DNA from 2 places in the Serratia sp. TSA_198.1 genome. Region 1 is predicted to be linked to the other one. Evidence: predicted binding sites of a transcription regulator. Region 1 holds the regulator's gene; the other holds the start of a gene.

The links. Region 1 encodes PurR, which represses purine synthesis genes. Its sites were predicted from a motif close to CANGCAAACGTTTGCNTG; they were not measured.
Region 2: ACUTSW_RS07285 (amino acid aminotransferase) is a predicted target of PurR. The motif match lies at 6,269-6,286, and genes of this name have one in related genera.

Annotation. Positions count from the first base shown of each region.
Region 1 is NZ_JBQZFP010000001.1:1,059,266-1,069,633, forward strand. It holds gene ACUTSW_RS04935 (C40 family peptidase) at 171-989, shown strand; gene cydH (cytochrome bd-I oxidase subunit CydH) at 1,204-1,293, opposite strand; gene purR (HTH-type transcriptional repressor PurR) at 1,618-2,643, shown strand; gene punR (DNA-binding transcriptional activator PunR) at 2,640-3,584, opposite strand; gene punC (purine nucleoside transporter PunC) at 3,709-4,917, shown strand; gene cfa (cyclopropane fatty acyl phospholipid synthase) at 5,258-6,409, shown strand; gene ACUTSW_RS04965 (I78 family peptidase inhibitor) at 6,485-6,781, opposite strand; gene ACUTSW_RS04970 (riboflavin synthase subunit alpha) at 6,810-7,460, opposite strand; gene ACUTSW_RS04975 (MATE family efflux transporter) at 7,703-9,079, shown strand; tRNA gene ACUTSW_RS04980 (tRNA-Val) at 9,272-9,348, shown strand; tRNA gene ACUTSW_RS04985 (tRNA-Val) at 9,369-9,445, shown strand; tRNA gene ACUTSW_RS04990 (tRNA-Val) at 9,466-9,542, shown strand; gene ACUTSW_RS04995 (cupin) at 9,686-9,991, shown strand; gene ACUTSW_RS05000 (hypothetical protein) at 10,025-10,368, shown strand, end outside.
Region 2 is NZ_JBQZFP010000001.1:1,504,588-1,514,955, reverse strand. It holds gene mukB (chromosome partition protein MukB) at 1-1,441, shown strand, start outside; gene ACUTSW_RS07305 (hypothetical protein) at 1,568-1,789, opposite strand; gene ldtD (L,D-transpeptidase) at 1,788-3,500, shown strand; gene ACUTSW_RS07295 (YcbK family protein) at 3,682-4,230, shown strand; gene ACUTSW_RS07290 (MBL fold metallo-hydrolase) at 4,296-4,943, shown strand; gene ACUTSW_RS07285 (amino acid aminotransferase) at 5,013-6,203, opposite strand; gene ompC (porin OmpC) at 6,448-7,557, opposite strand; gene asnS (asparagine--tRNA ligase) at 7,858-9,258, opposite strand; gene pncB (nicotinate phosphoribosyltransferase) at 9,486-10,368, opposite strand, start outside.

The DNA.
Region 1 (10,368 bases):
GTGATTTTTTACACACCAACGGATTGATTTTTCGGCAAAAAAAATGCTGTTAACGTTTTCTCACAATATGGATTATCATTTATGAGTTCTTCGCTGTTTTATATGGCGAAATTGGGGAATACTGTCATTCTTTCGATATCTGTTCCGGGGCCAAGGTTGGTAACGTCGACATGCGTTTAATTCTTACGCTTTTTGTGCTGTTGTTTACACAGCTATTCTTAAATCTGGCGCACGCTGCGCCACAGGCGCGTATTGCCGCCGAGCAGCGCAAGAGCCACGTTAATGAAGCACGGCCGGATGACCGCAAGAAAAAGAAAGCGGCAAAGGCCAGCAAAAAAGTGAAAGTCACTGCTCCGCCAAAAACAGCCAAGGTTTCCAAAGCCAAAACAGAAAAAACCGCTAAAAAGATCGTCAGCGCAAAATCGAAACACCAAACCCAGAAAATAGCCAAAATCAAAGTGACCCCACCGAAAAAGGGTTACAAAAAAGGTTATGGTCGCCACCGGGAACCCGGCATGGCCACCGCCAAATTGGCTCGCGACGAAAAACCGCTGAAACTCAGCCCGGCGCACAAAAAGCGCTATCAGCACGCCAAGCAAACCGCAATGGCCAAGCTGATGGATCAAATGGGCAAACCTTATCGCTGGGGCGGCACTTCGCCAAGAACCGGTTTTGACTGTAGCGGACTGATTTATTACGCCTATAAAGACGTAGTGAAAATCAAGATGCCGCGTACTGCCAACGAGATGTACCACCTGCGCGACGCGGCGCCGATCAAGAAAAACGAGCTGGAAAGCGGTGACCTGGTGTTCTTCCGCATCAACAACCGTGGCGTGGCCGATCACGTCGGCGTCTATCTGGGCAACGGCAAATTCATTCAGTCACCGCGTACCGGTGAGGAAATCCGTATCAGCCAGTTGGACAACGACTACTGGCAAAACCACTACATTGGCGCCCGCCGTGTGGTAACACCGAAAACCATTCGATAATCGCCTCCGCGGCTGGTCCCCCCAGCCGCACGCCTCACCGCCTACCGCAAGCGTTCTGATCTTAGGCCTTTTAGTCGCTCTCAGACCGCGGTTTCGCGAAGCCGCATGGAAAACATCCGGGTGTGGGTGAACGGGGCACTTGTGGAAAAATCTGACGTAGCGGTGGGAAAATGCGGACAGGCGCAGTGAACTGCGCCTGTGTGACAACCAGGGATCAGTTCAACGCCGCGGTGAAGCTAAAAGCAATAATAACGGCCAGCGCGCACACAGTGGTGAACAGTGACATTTTCAGATCGGTATCCATTACAACTCCTTTTCAGACGGGTTATCCCAAGGATAAAAGGCACACAATTAATGCGTCAAACCATTTTCCCACAGTTAGACAATAAAATCTTGTTATCATTTCCCGGTTTATAATACTGATTACCTCTTCCACTTTGGCTCAATATGGGACAAAATTCGCAGTTCACAACTGCGTACCGGCAAAAATGCCCCTCCTGACCAAACGCTGACGACTTCAATACACTAAAAACTCAGCTTCGCTTATTTGGAAGAAGGATCTACGCAGGCAAACGATTAACATCACACTTACATGCTGCAACATGTGAGTTCAGGAGTCATTCTTTACATGGCAACGATTAAAGATGTGGCCAAACGCGCTGGCGTTTCCACCACCACCGTTTCGCACGTCATCAATAAGACTCGTTTCGTCGCCGAAGAGACTAAAGCGGCCGTCGCGGCCGCGATCAAAGAGCTGCACTATTCTCCCAGCGCCGTGGCGCGCAGCCTGAAAGTCAATCACACCAAATCTATCGGTCTGCTGGCTACCTCCAGCGAAGCGCCCTATTTCGCCGAAGTGATCGAGGCGGTGGAAAACAGCTGCTACAGCAAAGGCTATACGCTGATCCTGTGTAACTCGCACAATAACCTGGACAAGCAACGCGCTTATCTGGCGATGCTGGCGCAAAAACGCGTCGATGGCCTGCTGGTGATGTGCTCTGAATACCCGGATCAATTGCTGGGGATGCTGGAAGATTACCGTAACATCCCGATGGTGGTCATGGACTGGGGCGCAGCACGCGGTGATTTTACCGATACTATTATCGACAACGCCTTCGAAGGCGGTTATCTGGCCGGCCGCTATCTGATCGAGCGTGGCCACCGTGAGATTGGCGCCATTCCGGGCCAATTAGCGCGCAATACCGGCGGCGGCCGCCATCAGGGCTTTTTAAAAGCCATGGAAGAAGCCAATATCGAGGTGCGCGACGAGTGGATTGTACAAGGTGACTTCGAACCGGAATCCGGCTACAAAGCCATGCACCAGATATTATCGCAGAAACAGCGCCCAACGGCGGTATTCTGCGGCGGCGACATTATGGCAATGGGCGCTATTTGCGCCGCTGATGAGCTGGGGTTGCGCGTACCGCAGGATATTTCCGTTATTGGTTACGATAATGTGCGCAACGCCCGCTATTTCACGCCGGCACTGACGACCATCCATCAGCCCAAAGAGCGTTTGGGCGAGATGGCGTTCACCATGCTGCTGGATCGCATCATCAGCAAGCGTGAAGAGTCGCAAGTCATTGAGGTACATCCGAAGCTGGTTGAACGCCGCTCGGTCGCCGACGGTCCCTTCATCGATTACCGCCGCTAGTCGCCAACGCCGGGAGCCAAAGCGGCTTCCGGCGTCACTTCGCTTAACCATTCCTGATTCAAGGTTTCACTGTCCCCCAGGTAATCCAGCAGCCAGGCCATCGCCGGCGATGGGGTATTCTGCTGCCAGGTCAGGCAGCATGGGCTGGCGGGAAATGGCTGTTGCAGTTGCAGCGCCACCAATTCACCACGCTGTACCAACGGCAATACCTGATGCGCAGGCATCATGCCGACGCACAATCCGGCGCACAGGCAATCCACCGCAGAGGCCCAATCCGGCACCACCAGCCGCCGTTGATTGTCCAGCGTCCAGGTGACCCGCTTGGGCAAATTGCGTGACGTATCCTCCAGACACAGCGAAGGGAAAGGCCGGAGCTGATCATCGTTTAGCAGGCCATCCAACCCCGCCAAGGGATGCTGGGGGCTGGCGACACACAACCAACGCATGTCGCCCATGTCGCGAAAGGCGAAACCACCGCCAACCGGCACCGCCCGCGTAGCGCCGATCGCCATATCGGCGCGGCCATCCACCAGCGCATCCCATACGCCGTTAAACACTTCGGGTTGGACCAACAGCTCCACATCGGGGAATTGACGGTAAAAATCCAGCACCAGCTGACGGCAGCGCTGCGGTTTGACGATGATATCCACCGCAATTTTTAATTGGCCACGCCAACCATTGGCCACCTGCTGGCACTGCCTGCGAGTGTCGAGCATTTTTTTGATGACACCGCGCGCTTCCTGAATAAACAGCGTGCCAGCCAGCGTCAGTTCTACATCGCGATGACGCCGTTCAAATAGCGGTACCGCCAACCATTGTTCTAGTTGCCGCACAGTATAGCTAACCGCCGAAGGTACCCGGTGCAGTTCCTGCGCCGCCGCGCTGAAGCTGCCGGTGCGGGCGACCGCGTCCACGACATCAAGCGAATATTCAGACCACATGATTTTTGCCTTCAATTTTTTTAACAGCACTTCGCAAATATTACCGTTTCACAAGCAGAGATCCAGCCGGATACACTTGCCGGCGCTAAAAACCTGCGACAATAAAATATTAATGAGAAATACCATGCGAAATTCCTTTGGTTTTATGTTCTATCTTGCCGGCCTGAGCATGCTGGGTTACCTGGCCACCGACATGTATCTGCCCGCCTTTGGCGCTATGCAGCAAGATCTGCAAATTTCCGCCGGCGCAATCAGCGCCAGCCTTAGCATTTTCCTGGCCGGTTTTGCCTTTGCTCAACTGCTCTGGGGGCCGCTCTCCGATAATTTGGGCCGCAAACCCGTTCTGCTGATTGGCCTGGCGCTGTTTGCTCTGGGCTGCCTCGGCATGCTGTGGGTGCAAAATGCCGTCCAACTGTGGTCGCTGCGCTTTATCCAGGCGATCGGTGTGTGTTCAGCCGCCGTCACCTGGCAGGCACTGGTCATTGACCGCTACCGTGAAGGCAAAGCCAACCGCGTATTCGCCACCATTATGCCGCTGGTAGCACTTTCGCCTGCGCTGGCACCGTTGGTCGGCGCCTGGTTGTTGAACCACATGGGATGGCGGGCAATTTTCGCCGTGCTGCTGGGTATCACCGTCATTTTGCTGCTGCCGACGCTGTTACTGAAGGAAAGCGCCAAAAGCGCGCCATCTGCCCAGCCCAAAAACACCCTGAGTTTCTTCCAACTGCTGAAGTCGCCGGTATTCAGCGGTAACGTCACCATTTTTGCCGCCTGCTCTGCCGGTTTTTTTGCCTGGCTCACCGGTTCGCCGTTTATTCTTGGCGATATGGGTTACAGCCCCAATGATATTGGCCTGAGCTATGTCCCGCAGACGCTGGCTTTCTTATTGGGCGGTTACGGTTGCCGTACGGCGTTAAACCGCATGAATGGCAACACCCTGCTGCCTTGGCTGCTGGTAGGTTATGGCATCAGCATGGTGGCGTTATATCTGGTGGCGACATTGACCGAGCCCACGCTCACCACGTTGCTGATTCCATTCTGCCTGATGGCGCTGGTCAACGGAGCCTGCTACCCGATCGTAGTGGCGAATGCGTTGATGCCGTTCCCGGAAGGCACAGGCAAAGCCGCAGCGCTGCAAAATACCCTGCAATTGGGCCTGTGCTTTGTCGCGAGCCTATTGGTTTCGGCCTTTATAGCCCAACCGCTGTTGGCGACGGTAACGGTGATGGTTTCAACGGTGGTATTGGCCGCGTTGGGGTATATGTTGCAACGGGGAAAAGTGATCGATAATTCGCAGGCAGTACGACAGGAACATGCTAACTCTGCGTCATAATTACCTGTACTAATAATCACTTAAAGAATATTTTTGCCGAGTGCGATTTACGGTTGAGTAAGCGCCTCGGCAAGCCTATACTCAAAACGACCTTTTAAAATAACACTTTTATAGTCTTATTATCACAAGTAGCTGTTGTGTACGCGTATGGCGTCACACTTTTTTAAGGATTGTTTATCCGCGCCTATTGCGCTGGAGCCTTCTTAAAATTTTCCTCTGTTCATAGTCGGATATCAGACGCCACGGTGACTTTCCACCGTAGGTATACATATGCGCCCGCAGAAATTGTCTAAGCTATTTTCTGGCGGGTCATAAGTCAGAAGAAGGTGATGGAGAAGCTATGAGTTCATCGTGTATAGAAGATGTGAGCATTCAGGACAACCCATGGTACCGTATCGCTCATGAAATGCTCAGTATGGCCGGTATAGAAATAAACGGCTCACGTCCTTTCGATATTCAGATTAAAAATCCTGATTTTTTTAAACGCGTGTTGCGGGAAGGTTCTCTCGGCCTGGGCGAAAGCTATATGGATGGCTGGTGGGAATGCGAACGGCTGGATATATTCTTTCAACACGTAGTCGGCGCAGGCCTGGAAAAGAAACTCCCCCACCATGTGAAAGATATCCTGCGAATTGCCGCCGCGCGATTAATCAATTTGCAATCGAAGAAACGAGCCTGGATTGTCGGCAAAGAGCATTACGATCTGGGAAACGATCTGTTTACGCTGATGCTCGATCCCTATATGCAATATTCCTGCGCCTATTGGAAAGAGGCAACCACGCTGGAGCAAGCGCAGGAAGCCAAGCTGCGAATGATTTGCGAGAAACTGCAGTTGCAACCGGGGATGAAATTACTGGATATCGGCTGCGGTTGGGGCGGCCTTTCCGCCTTTGCGGCGAAAAACTATGGCGTTTCCGTCGTGGGCGTAACCATTTCCGCCGAACAGCAAAAGCTGGCGCAGGAGCGCTGCGCCGGGCTGGACGTTGAAATTCTGCTGAAGGACTACCGCGATCTGCACCAGCAGTTTGATCGCATTGTCTCCGTCGGCATGTTTGAGCACGTTGGCCCCAAAAATTATCGCACCTACTTCAAGGTGGTGGAGCGTAATTTAAAACCGGATGGCCTTTTCCTGCTGCACACCATTGGCTCGAACCGGACAGATATGAATGTTGACCCGTGGATCAACAAATATATCTTCCCGAATGGCTGCCTGCCTTCAGTCACGCAGATAGCCAAAGCCAGCGAGGGACGTTTCGTGATGGAAGATTGGCATAATATTGGCGCCGATTATGATCGCACCCTGATGGTCTGGTACGAGCGTTTCAGGCAGGCATGGCCGCAACTGGCTCAGCGTTATTCCGAGCGTTTCGAACGTATGTTCAGCTATTATCTGAACGCCTGTGCAGGTGCGTTTCGCGCGCGTGACATTCAATTGTGGCAGGTGGTATTCAGCCCGAAAGGCATTGAAGGCGGTATCCGCGTCCCGCGCTGATTAATGCCATACCATAACGAAACGCCCCCGGTTTTTACCGGGGGCGTTTTATATTATGCGCTAACCAATGGCTGATCAGCCGCAATAAACCCGAATGATTTTATCCTCGCTGTCGCCCAGGAAGTTCAGACGACGCAGGTTAAAGTCCATAGTAACGGCCGAATTGTACGGAATCGCACGTACCTGAGAGTCAATCTGAACGCCTTCCAGCGCTGACATCGGCTTGCCGACGTAACTCTGGTATTGCGCGGCACCGCAGGTATCACTTTCTGCATCAACGGCCTGATTGGCCGCGCCCTGCTCAGGTGAGCTGCTACAGGCACTCAGCGCCAGCAGCGCCGTTAACATCAACGTTTTCCCATAAAACTTCACGCGGTTACTCCTCTGTGGTTATTGTCCGTCAGATCTTCTGCGCCAGCGCGCTCGCCGTCGCCATGGCCGCTTCGCGGCTCGCCAACACCCGCTCAACGGTATCTACCACCGCCTGCGTTTGTGGATCAATCTCAATATTCACCTTGTCGCCCAGGCGTTTTTTGCCCAGCGTGGTGCGATCAAGCGTCTCCGGGATCAGGTGCACGCAGAAACGGTTATTCACCACCTCTCCGATCGTCAGGCTAATACCGTCAATGCCAATAAAACCTTTATGCAGAACGTATTTCATCAGTTCCGCATCCGGCATGCGCAGCCATATCTGACGATTATTTTCGGAGGTATAAATCTTGGCGACTTCCGCCGTGCAGATAATATGGCCGGACATCAGGTGGCCGCCAATTTCATCGTTGAATTTGGCCGCCCTTTCGATATTGACCACGTCCCCCAAAGCCAGCTCGCCGAGATTGGTCAGGCGCAACGTTTCTTTGATCAGATCAAAGCTGACGCGGTTGCCTTCCACCGCAGTGACGGTCAGGCAGCAACCGTTATGGGACACCGACGCGCCGAGCTCCAGCCCAGGCAGTAGTTCCGCAGGCATCTCTATGACGTGGGTACGGAAGTTGGATTTTTCATCAATGGCGACCAGCGGCGCGGTGCCTTGTACGATACCGGTGAACATGTGAGCCTCTTCTTTCTGAAAATGTTTAAAGCGCTTGGGGCAGTTTGCCCCAGTTGGCGAGGAAAACCAAACCCGGGGAGGCAAAAAATCCGCGCCTGCGCATTTAATAACTATTTCGTCACAACATTTGCTTAACGACGCCGAGCGCGTACAATCTTTTTGACAAAATTCCGCTATTTTTAATTGTTGTCCTTTCGCGACGACCCTCCCCTCAATCATAAATAAATAGAAAAGGTGTATGCGTGCAGAAGTACTTCATTGAAGCGCGTAGTTTATTGGCCCTCGCAATTCCGGTAATCATCGCGCAAATATCGCAAACCGCAATGGGCGTGGTCGATACCATTATGGCCGGCGCTTATAGCGCCACGGATATGGCCGCCGTCGCCGTCGGCACCTCTATCTGGTTGCCGGCCATTCTGTTCGGCCACGGCCTGCTGCTGGCGCTAACTCCGGTGATCGCGCAGCTTAACGGCGCCGGCCGCCGCGACCGTATCGCTCATCAGGTACGCCAAGGGTTTTGGCTGGCTTGTGCGGTCTCTGTCCTGATCATTTTCGTGCTGTATAACAGCAAGTTCGTGATCGATATGATGCACAATATCGATCCGCAACTGGCGGATAAAGCCGTTGGCTACCTGCATGCTATCATGTGGGGCGCGCCGGGCTATCTGTTCTTCCAGGTACTGCGTGGCCAGTGTGAAGGACTGTCGAAAACCAAACCCGGCATGGTGATTGGCTTTCTCGGCCTGCTGGTCAATATCCCGATTAACTATATCTTCATCTACGGCAAGTTCGGTATGCCTGAGCTGGGCGGCGTCGGTTGCGGCGTAGCAACCGGCAGCGTCTACTGGTTCATGTTCCTGGCAATGCGCTGGTATGTAAAACGCGCACCGTCGCAACGTGACATCCTGCCGCATGAAGGCAGCAACCGCAGCCCGGACTGGCCGGCGATGAAACGCCTCATCGGTATCGGTCTGCCGGTGGCGTTGGCGCTGTTTTTTGAGGTGACGCTGTTCGCCATCGTCGCCCTGCTGGTCTCGCCGCTGGGCATCGTTTCCGTGGCCGGGCATCAGATTGCGCTGAACTTCAGCGCGTTGATGTTCGTGTTGCCACTGTCGCTCGGCGTCAGCGCCACCATTCGCGTCGGCTACCGGCTCGGTGAAGGTTCGGTCGAAGGCGCGCGGATTGCCGCCTATGCCGCTATCGGCGTCGGTATCCTGATGGCCTGCTGCACCGCGCTGTTTACCGCCACTTTCCGCGAACAAATCGCGCTGTTGTATAACGACAGCCCGGCGGTAGTTGCGATGGCGTCGCACCTGATGTTGCTGGCGGCCATTTATCAGATTTCCGATTCGATTCAGGTGATCGGCAGCGGTATTCTTCGCGGTTATAAAGATACCCGGTCAATCTTCTTCATCACCTTTATCGCTTATTGGGTACTGGGCCTGCCGAGCGGCTACCTGCTGGCGTTGACCGATGTCCTGGTGCCGGCGATGGGGCCAAGCGGCTTCTGGATTGGTTTTATCATCGGCCTGACCTTTGCGGCCATCATGATGGCTACGCGCATGCGCTGGCTGCAAAAACAGCCTGCTGCGCTGATCTTGCAGCGCTCCACCCGCTAAGTTTCGCCACCGGCCGGTTTATTCCGCCGCCGGTGGCTTCTTCGTCCGTGTTTGCAGAAAAAACAACCGCACTGCACATAAGCTCAGCAATCGTGTGAAATACCGGATAAAATTACGTTTTTCTCCTTGCCAGCGCGCAGGTAGCTCGTTAATATTCGTCCCCGCTGTCAGCCATGACAGACAGGAAAAGATGCGTCCGTAGCTCAGTTGGTTAGAGCACCACCTTGACATGGTGGGGGTCGGTGGTTCGAGTCCACTCGGACGCACCAAATTCCTAAAGCAGTACAGTGCGTCCGTAGCTCAGTTGGTTAGAGCACCACCTTGACATGGTGGGGGTCGGTGGTTCGAGTCCACTCGGACGCACCAAATTTCTAAAGCAGTGCAGTGCGTCCGTAGCTCAGTTGGTTAGAGCACCACCTTGACATGGTGGGGGTCGGTGGTTCGAGTCCACTCGGACGCACCAAATCGTTATTCCCTCAGGCTTGACCTTTCTATCCGATACTTCCATTACCCTAATCTGCCCATGCGATTCCCGAACGTTACTTCTGTAACCGCTAGCCGTATCCGAATATCATCATGGCGAACACCTTTTACAGGACAAGTTTAATGCTGACATTTACCGCAGAAACTCCGTTTGAAAAACTCGACAACGGCCTCATCCGCCGCCAAGGCGTAATGAGCGATGGCGCCCGTGCTACGGAAGTCAAATTCGGGGCCGGCACCTTCGGGCAACTGCAAAAGCGGGGGCATTCATTGCAAACGCGGGTCGTTTCCGGTGAGTTTGAATTCACCGTTGGCAGTGATACTCAGGTGGTGGTGGCCGGGGAAACTATCGCCATTCCCGCCAACACCGCCAGCGGATGCTTCTGCCTGACTGCCGGAACCCTGCTGGAAATCATCACGGCAGATTGATTGCGTTAATTGTTTCGTTCACAGCAAGGTTATTTGCGCAACAAACACCTGCTGGTGATTTGCATTTGCGCCACATTTGCTGCTGATTTAACGGATCCGCCGTCGATCACCGGTTTTTTATTTTGTTTCCCGTCGCTTAGCCTTTATAATGCGCAACGTCTTTCAGTTGAATGGTTTCAGCCCTTGATCTGCGAAAACGCAATAACAACACATTTTCATCTCATCATGTTGCGCAGCATCCCTACGCCCTGGCGCGGGCTGAATTTTTACACCCCATTTCAACTCTGGTCACCTATCCTTAACTGTGTTTTGCACCACCAGGCGCGACTCAAATTCCATACCGGTGGCCTGGCCGCTGGTTTTATTCGTTTTTTTAT
Region 2 (10,368 bases), 450 kb from region 1:
CCGTGAGCAACTGCGTCAGTATCAAACCCAATTTACCCAGTACAGCCAGGTACTGGCATCGCTGAAAAGTTCGTATGACGCGAAGCGCGACATGCTGAAAGAACTGAGCCAGGAACTGGTGGACATTGGCGTGCAGGCGGATGCCAACGCCGAAGCGCGTGCACGAGCGCGTCGTGACGAGTTGCATGCGGCGCTGAGTACCAACCGTGCGCGCCGTAATCAGTTGGAAAAACAGCTGACCTTCTGCGAAGCGGAAATGGACAGCCTGCAGAAGAAACTGCGCAAGCTGGAGCGCGACTATTACCAACTGCGTGAGCAGGTGGTGACCGCCAAGGCGGGTTGGTGTGCGGTTATGCGCATGGTGAAAGACAACGGCGTTGAACGCCGTCTGCACCGTCGCGAACTGGCTTATATGGACGGTGACGAGCTGCGCTCGATGTCGGATAAGGCGCTTGGTGCGTTGCGTCTGGCGGTGTCGGATAACGAACATCTGCGCGACGTTCTGCGCTTGTCGGAAGATCCAAAACGCCCGGAACGCAAGATTCAGTTCTATATCGCGGTGTATCAGCATCTGCGCGAGCGTATCCGCCAGGATATCATTCGTACCGATGACCCGGTTGAGGCCATCGAACAGATGGAAATCGAGCTGGGTCGCCTGACCGAAGAACTGACCGCGCGTGAGCAGAAGCTGGCGATCAGTTCCAAGAGTGTGGCGAATATCATCCGCAAAACCATCCAGCGTGAACAGAACCGCATCCGCATGCTCAACCAGGGTCTGCAGGCGGTGTCTTTCGGCCAGGTGAAAAGCGTGCGGCTGAACGTCAACGTGCGCGAAGCGCATGCGACGCTGCTGGACGTGCTGGCCGAACAGAGGGAGCAGCATCAGGATCTGTTCAACAGCAACCGTCTGACCTTCTCTGAAGCCTTGGCCAAGCTGTATCAGCGCCTGAACCCGCAGATTGATATGGGGCAACGCACGCCGCAGACTATCGGTGAAGAGCTGCTGGATTACCGTAACTATCTGGAGCTGGAAGTGGAAGTGTTCCGCGGCTCTGACGGTTGGCTGCGTGCCGAGAGCGGCGCGTTGTCTACCGGGGAAGCGATAGGGACCGGGATGTCGATTCTGGTGATGGTGGTGCAGAGCTGGGAAGAGGAATCACGCCGTCTGCGTGGCAAGGATATCTCACCTTGCCGCTTGCTGTTCCTCGATGAAGCGGCGCGACTGGACGCCAAGTCCATCGCAACGCTGTTCGAGCTGTGCGATCGTCTGGAAATGCAGCTGATTATCGCTGCGCCGGAAAACATCAGCCCGGAAAAAGGCACCACTTATAAGCTGGTGCGTAAGGTGTTCCAGAACCATGAGCACGTGCACGTAGTGGGGCTGCGCGGTTTCGCCAATGAGCTGCCTGCACCGGGCACTGCTGCGGTAGAAACGCCGTAAAACGCAAAAAAGTCCGCTAATAATCTGAAAATAGCCGCCCTGGGGTGGCTATTTTTTTGTGTGCATGGATGATAGTCCTGCTTTTTTATCCGCTAAAAACCGGGTAGCTTAATGAAATAACAGTTATTAGCGGCGTCCAAGGGCAAAATGGCCTTTCTGTTCGTATACTGAAATTAACAAGCGGTTTTTGATGTATTTTTTGTGAGCATACAGGGGGCAATGGATGTTGCTTAAAAATGGAAACACTTTACGGCGTCTGGCGCTGAGCTGCGCAATCGCATCTGGACTTGCGTCGTCGTTACCCGCATGGGCAACCGTGCCTGCGTTTCCGGTAGCGTCATCCGGCATGTCAGTTGCGCAAAGCCGTTCGGAATTATTGGCGGCATTGCCGAAAGGAATGACACCGCACTATCTTTCAACGCTGGCTCCTTTGTACGCCGCTAACCGGATGCAACTGATGTGGCAGGATCGCGAGGCGGTTCAGCAGTTCCAGCAGCAGTTGGCCGAACTGGCCATGTCCGGCGTGCAGCCGCAGTTTACCCAATGGGTGAAGCTGCTGACCGATCCGGCGATTACCGGCGTGGCGCGCGACGTTGTCCTGTCTGATGCTATGCTGGGGTATTTGCAGTTCGTTTCAGCCATCGGCGCCAACGGTAACAGCTGGTTGTATAGCAATATTCCCTACAAGCTCGGCCTGCCGCCTAATGCGGTGATTAATCAATGGCAACTGGCGGTGCGTCAGGGCAAGACGTTGGCTTATGTCACCAAGCTGGCGCCGCAGCACCCGCAATACGCCAAGATGCATCAGGCGCTGCGCGACATGCTGGCCGATAACCGTCCATGGCCGCAGATGGCTAACGGTCCGAGCTTGCGCCCGGATCAACTGAGCAGCGACATTGCCGCCCTGCGTGAGATCCTGGCGCGCAATGGCATGCTGACCGCCGCGTCGGTGCAAACGCAGGAGCCGCCTGCGGTACTGACCGGTTCGCGCAATGAACCGGACGATGGCGGCTTGTCAGTCGATGAAGAGAAAAGCCGCGAAAGCAAAAGTGTGGTTATCAGCCCGTCTGCCGCACCGGTAAAAGATCTTGCCGCATCGCCGGAATCGCCATTCGCCCAGCAGCCAGCCGGCCCGGTGACCGTCACTGATAACGCTTATACCCCCGATCTGGTCGAAGGCGTTAAACGCTTCCAGAAATGGCAAGGTTTGACCGCTGACGGCGTGATTGGCGCCCGTACCCGCGAATGGCTCAACGTGTCGCCGCAAACGCGCGCTTCGCTGTTGGCATTGAATATCCAGCGTTTGCGCATCCTCCCTGGCTACGTCGACACCGGGATCATGGTTAACATTCCCAATTACTCGCTGACTTACTACCAGAACGGCAATGAAGTGCTTTCCTCACGGGTTATCGTCGGTCGGCCTAGCCGCAAGACGCCGCTGATGAACAGTGCGCTGAACAACGTCGTGGTCAACCCGCCGTGGAATGTGCCGACTACGCTGGTACGCGAAGATATTGTGCCAAAGGCAATGCGTGACGGCAGCTATTTCCAGAAACACGGCTATACCGTGCTTTCCGGCTGGAGCAATGACGCTGAAGTCATCAACCCGGCGATGATTGACTGGAACATGGTGTCTGCGCGTAATTTCCCATACCGCATTCGTCAGGCACCGGGCGCCACCAACTCGCTGGGGCGTTTCAAATTCAACATGCCGAGCTCGGATGCTATCTATCTGCACGATACGCCGAACCACAATCTGTTCCAGAAAGATATTCGTGCCCTGAGTTCCGGCTGCGTGCGCGTTAACAAGGCATCTGATTTGGCTAATATGCTGCTGCAAGATGCCGGCTGGAACAATACCCGCGTTTCCTCCACCCTTAAAGGGGGAAATACCACCTACGTAAATATACGTCAGCATATTCCGGTTAAATTGTATTATTTAACCGCCTGGGTTTCTGATGATGGAAAGCCACAATTTCGTACAGATATTTACAATTACGATGATACGGTGAGATCGGGTGCACAAATTTTGGCTCAGGCCGAAAAATTAATGCAATAAATGCAGTAATTATAAATAAATAACGGTCTGAATATCGGATCATGATGCAGGCACTCATTCAGTGGGGGCCTGCAAACCGCGGGACATCACGGGTTGACTCAGGCTGTGTGGGCGGTTATGGTTCGGGCAGTGCGCTGTTTTGTGCATATATTTTGATATTCTTGCCGGGTTTAACAGAAACATGGACAAAATTGATCATCATCGCCGCAAATGGCTGGCGTTAGGTAGCGCCGCCATGGGTATAGCCCTGCTTCCAGGGCAGGCTTTTGCCAGTCTTTCTACTTCACGCCCACGCATTCTGGTCGTAAATAACATGCATACGGGCGAAACGTTGAAGGCCGAATTCTTTGACGGGAAGGGGTATAATAAAGACGAGCTGGTTCGTCTTAATCATCTTTTCCGTGATTATCGCGCCAACAAGATTAAGCCGATCGATCCCCGCCTGTTTGATCAGCTCTACCGTCTGCAAGGTCTGTTGGGTACCAACAAGCCGGTGCAGTTGGTTTCAGGTTACCGCTCCCTGGATACCAACAATGAGCTGCGTGAGCGCAGCCGCGGTGTGGCCAAGCACAGCTATCACACCAAAGGTCAGGCGATGGACTTCCATATCGAAGGCATCCAATTGAGTAATATCCGTAAAGCGGCGTTAAAAATGCGCGGTGGTGGTGTAGGATATTACCCACGTAGCAACTTTGTACACATCGATACCGGCCCGGTGCGGACCTGGTAGTCGCTGTGCACCATAGTGAATAGCGCCAGCCCGCGAGGGTGTGGCGCTGTTGTCGTTGGAGCCTTATGAAATACCAAATTATTCCCGTTACCGCCTTCAGTCAAAATTGTAGCCTGATCTGGTGTGAGAGCACGCAGCAGGCGGCATTGGTCGATCCCGGCGGCGAGGCAGAAAAATTGAAGGCCGAAGTGGCGAAGCAGGGCGTGACGATCACGCAGATCCTGCTGACGCACGGCCATCTCGATCACGTAGGTGCCGCGGCGGAACTGGCTGAGCATTATCAGGTGCCGATTTACGGCCCGGATAAGGAAGACGCTTTCTGGCTGGACGGTCTGCCGGCACAGAGCCGGATGTTTGGGCTGGAAGAGTGTGCGCCGCTGATGCCGACCCAATGGCTGCAAGAAGGCGACAAGGTGCAGGTGGGCGAGATGACGTTCAACGTGTTGCATTGCCCTGGCCATACCCCTGGCCATATCGTCTTTATTAATGAAAAGGCGCGGCTGGCGTTGGTGGGCGACGTGCTGTTTAACGGCGGTGTCGGGCGCAGCGATTTCCCGCGTGGCGATCATCAGGCGCTGATTAACTCTATTCGTACCAAGCTGTTGCCGCAGGGCGATGACATGGCGTTTATCCCAGGTCATGGGCCAATGTCCACTTTTGGCCAAGAGCGTGAAACTAACCCGTTCCTGCGTGAAGAGCCGGCTATCTGGTAAGGTTATTTCCCGGCAGAAATAACTAAGGGGCGCTTTGAGCGCCCCTTTTGCTATTTGCATTGCAATGGGTTACAGCACGGCGACGATGGCCTCGCACAGCGGCGCCATATTGTCCGGCGTCATGCCCGCAACGTTAACGCGACCGGAGTTGACGGCATAAACGCCAAACTCTTCGCGCAGGCGCAGCACCTGCTCTTTACTCAACCCGCTGAACGAGAACATACCGTTCTGGTTGATGATAAAGCTGAAGTCCTGTTCTGCGCCTTTCTCTTGCAGCGTATTGACGAACAACTGACGCATGCGATGGATACGCTGACGCATATCGGTCAGTTCCTGTTCCCACAAGGCACGCAGTGCATCGTCGCCCAGGATGGTCGCCACGACGGCGGCGCCGTGCGACGGTGGGTTGGAGTAGTTGGCACGAATAGCGGCTTTCACCTGGCTGAACGCGCGATCTGCGGTTTCCGCATCGGCGGCTACGATCGTGCAGGCACCGACGCGTTCATTGTACAGGCCGAAGTTCTTCGAGTACGAACTGGCGACGATCAGTTCCTGATGCTTGGCGGCGAAAATACGCAGGCCCTGTGCATCTTCTTCCAATCCCTTCGCAAAGCCCTGGTAGGCGAAGTCGAACAATGGCAACCAGCCGTTGGCGACGGACAGCTCAGCCAATTGGGCCCACTGCTCGGCGGTAGGGTCGATGCCGGTCGGGTTATGGCAGCAGCCGTGGAACAGCACCACATCGCCGGCCTGAGCCTGTTTCAGGCTGTTCAGCAGGCCATCGAAATCCAGCGAATGGTTGGCGGCATCGTAGTAGGCGTATTCCAGGACTTCCAGACCAACGGCGCTGAACACGTTTTTGTGGTTCGGCCAGCTTGGGTTGCTGATCCAGATGCGTTTTGCGGTGGTCTGGTTGGCGATAAAGTCTGCTGCCACACGCAGGCCGCCGGTACCACCGGGCGTTTGCGCAGTGCGTGCACGCTTGTCGGCGATGATTGGGCTTTGTTTGCCAAACAGCAGCTCTTGCGTGCAGGTGGCGAATGCCGGGATGCCTTCAATGCCGAGATAGTTTTTGGTGGTTTCATTTTCCAGCAGATATTGCTCAGCTTTTTTCACGCTGGTCAGTACCGGGGTTTTGCCGGTTTCATCTTTGTAAACACCAATCCCTAAGTTGATCTTATTAGGGCGGGCGTCCGCGCGGAAAATGTCGGTCAGACCCAGGATTGGGTCGGCGGGTGCAGCAGTGATTTTTTCAAACATGTCAGGTGCTTCCATGGCTCGGAGTTAAGCAGACAGAGGCATCAGGGTAGCGCCAGTTATGCGCTTTGCCAACCGTTTGCGAGAAAAACACATCGATCTTGTGAAGGGGGCAGGTTCAGCATAAAAAATGAGGGAGAAGGGGGCGTTGGCAGAATAAAAAGTTACTCGCGGCACAAAAACAAAAACAGGGCCGAAGCCCTGTTTTTAGCTCATACGGCGGTGAACCGCCGTTAAGTATGACAACTTAGAACTGGTAAACCAGACCAACACCTACGATATCATCGGTAGCGGTGCCAGTGGCTTTAGTGAACTCGTTGTCGTCCAGCAGGTTGATTTTGTAATCAACATAGGTGGACATGTTTTTGTTGAAGTAGTAAGTGGTACCAACAGAAACATATTTAACCAGGTCGGCATCGCCGCCGCCGAAGCTAGAACCATGTGCGGTACGGCCAGCCAGGTTTTTACCTTTAGACTGCAGGTAAGACACTTCTGGACGCAGGCCGAAGTCGAACTGGTACTGTGCAGTCACTTCGAAGTTCTGTGTTTTGTTAGCAATACCGGCATCGAAATCACCGTATGGCGTCATGTTACGGGTTTCGGAGTACATGGTTGCCAGGTAGACGTTGTTCGCGTCGTATTTAGCACCAACGGTCCATGCGTCAGCTTTGTCGCCGCCAGCAGTGGAGTTGTTGGTTTGCTTGTCAGTACGGTCAGAAGACGCGTATGCAGCACCGAAGCTTACGCCTTCGCCGATGTCATAAGTAGAAGACAAGCCCCAACCGTCGCCGTTTTGTTTCTTCAGAGCGCGGCCGTCGTTTTCGTTTTTACCCTGGTACTGAACAGCGAAATTCAGACCGTCAACCAGACCGAAGAAGTTGTTGTTACGATAAGTAGCAACGCCGTTGGTACGGCCGGTCATGAAGTTGTCGGTGTAGGTGTAAGTATCGCCGCCGAACTCTGGCAGCATATCTGTCCAGCCTTCCACGTCGTACAGTACGCCGTAGTTACGGCCGTAGTCGAATGAACCGTAGTCAGCAAATTTCAGACCTGCGAAGCCCAGACGAGTCTTGGTGCCTTCGGTGCCTTGAGATTCAGCGTGGTTAGCCTGAACGTTGTATTCCCACTGGCCGTAACCGGTCAGTTGGTCAGTAATCTGGGTTTCACCTTTGAAGCCGAAACGAACATAGGTCTGGTCGCCGTCATTGCCTTTGTCGTCGGAGAAGTAGTGCAGACCGTCAACTTTGCCGTACAGATCCAGCTTGTTGCCGTCTTTGTTGTAGATTTCAGCTGCGTTTGCTGCACCAGCAGCTAACAGAGCCGGGATTACCACTGCAAGAATGTTGCGCTTCATCATTATTACCCTCATTGGTGTTATTCGGACACCTTTGCCACTGCCGCCAATAATTCTTTTGGAACTATTGTAGATAGATTGGTGTCGTCCTGTGTCTGCACGCAGTGTTCCATTCGTGGGCGGGTTAATCTAGAACGAAAATGCTACCAATGTACTAATGAGGTTTCAAAAGGAAAGTATGTGTAACAAAATGTAATATTAAGGGAACTTTGTGACGCGGGTCAATATTAGAAAATGCGAAAGGCCAGCAAAGCTGGCCTTGGTTTTGTAACTAAATTATTTGGAAATGTTTAGACTGATTAATTAAAAGCTTGCGTTACGCGGAGTGCGTGGGAACGGAATGACATCGCGCACGTTTTGCACGCCGGTCACATAGGCGATTAAACGCTCAAAGCCTAAACCGAAACCGGCATGAGGAACGGTGCCGTAACGACGCAGATCACGATACCACCAGTAATCTTCTTTATTCAGGCCCATCGCATCCAGGCGCTGATCCAAGACGTCCAGACGTTCCTCACGCTGGGCACCGCCGATGATCTCGCCAATGCCTGGGGCCAGCACGTCCATGGCTGCAACGGTTTTGCCGTCGTCGTTCATGCGCATATAGAAAGCTTTAATGTCTTTCGGGTAGTTCTTCACCACCACCGGCGCTTTAAAGTGTTTCTCGGCCAGATAGCGCTCATGCTCGGAAGACAGGTCGATGCCCCAGGATACCGGGTTTTCGAAGGTTTGGCCGGAGGCGATCAGGATTTCCACCGCTTCGGTGTAATCCACCTGGGCGAAATCGGAAGAAACAAAGCGCTTCAAACGCTCAATCGCATCTTTGTCCACACGCTCGGCGAAGAACTGCATGTCATCCATACGCTCGTTCAACACGGCCTGGAACACATACTTCAGCATTTTTTCCGCCAGTTCGGCGATGTCTTCGAGGTCGGCAAACGCCACTTCCGGTTCGATCATCCAAAATTCAGCCAAGTGGCGGCTGGTGTTGGAGTTCTCTGCGCGGAAGGTGGGGCCGAAGGTATACACTTTCGACAACGCGCAGGCGTAAGTTTCGCCGTTCAACTGGCCGGAAACGGTCAGGAAAGCTTCTTTGCCGAAAAAGTCCTGGCTGAAATCAACCGCGCCTTTATCGGTGCGCGGCAGATTTTCCAGATCCAGCGTTGAAACCCGGAACATTTCGCCGGCGCCTTCGGTATCGGAAGCGGTGATCAGCGGGGTGGAAACCCAGAAGAACCCGTTCTCGTGGTAGAAACGGTGGATCGCCTGCGCCAGCGTATGACGCACACGGGCCACGGCGCCGATCAGGTTAGTACGTGGACGCAGGTGAGCTACCTCGCGCAGGTACTCGATGCTGTGACGTTTGGCCGCCATCGGATAAGTGTCCGGATCGTCAACCCAGCCCACCACTTTGATGGCGGTCGCTTGCAGTTCGAAACTCTGGCCTTCGCCCGGAGAGGCAACGACTTTGCCGGTGACTTCAATCGAGCAGCCGGTAGTCAGATGCAGCACTTCATCCTGATAATTCGGCAGAGAATTATTAACGACGGCCTGTAACGGATCAAAGCAGGAACCGTCATAGACGGCCAGGAAGGAGATACCAGCTTTAGAATCTCTCCGGGTACGCACCCAACCGCGTACGGTGACTTCACTGTCAACCGCAGCACGACCTTGCAGTACGTCGACTACAGGCACTACGCTCATAAATTTCTCTCTTTATAATTTGATTTGGAAATAGCTTAAAACCCAACAATATGGGGATGGTGCTATGTTACTTGCCGCGATGCAGAGCACAAGCAGAAATCGCCGGATTGGAACAACATTTCTTGGGGCTGGGCGAAAAGGGGGCAGCGGAAAGCGTCTTATTAAAGAAGAAAAAAGCCGGCCTGAAGTTTTCAGCCGGCTTTTTAGCGTTTGCAACGCATGGCCGCTTAGCTGGCTTTTTTCACCAGCGGCAGATCGAAGGCTTTGCGCAAGGCCTTCACGAAGGCCTGATCCTGACAGATGGTTTTGCCCGGGCTGTCGGACAGTTTAGCCACTGGCTTGCCCTTGCATTCAACCAGTTTGATGACGATATTCAGCGGTTTTACGCCCGGAATGTCGCAGGTCAAACGCGTGCCGATGCCGAACACCAGGTCGATGCGTTGATAGAAGTGGCGATAAAGCGCCAGCGCCTTGTCCAGATCCAGGTTGTCGGAGAACACCAGCGTTTTGCTCATCGGATCGATGCCCAGCTTCTGGTAATGCGCGATGGCTTTTTCACCCCATTCAAACGGGTCGCCGGAGTCATGGCGCAGCCCCTGATAACGCGGCGCGAATTGCGGGCCGAAATCACGCAGGAAGGCATCCATGGCGATGCAGTCGGTCAACGCGATGCCGAGTTGGTCCGGGTACTCGTCCAACCAGGCCTGCAATGCCGCTCGTTGACTGTTGGCCAACACCGGGCTTATCTGTTGATGCGCCTGGAACCATTCATGCGCCTGGGTGCCTACCGGCGTCAGGCCGAGTTGATGCGCCAGATCGTAATTGCTGGTACCGACCAGGTAGGGGAATTCGTTTTTCAGCGTGCTGACGATCGCCTGCTGCACGCTTTTGGAGAAACGGCGACGGGTGCCGAAATCCATCAGTTTGAAGCGGGAGATATCCACATCGGCGCTCACGGCTTTAAACTGCGCCAGTTTGCTGCGCAGATGCGCTACCGCCATGTCCGGCGTGATCTGCGGCGAGCGGTGACGGTGCACCACTTCGCTGATCACCGCCAGCAGGGGGACTTCCCACAAAATCACTTCGCGCCACGGGCCGGTAATGCGGATA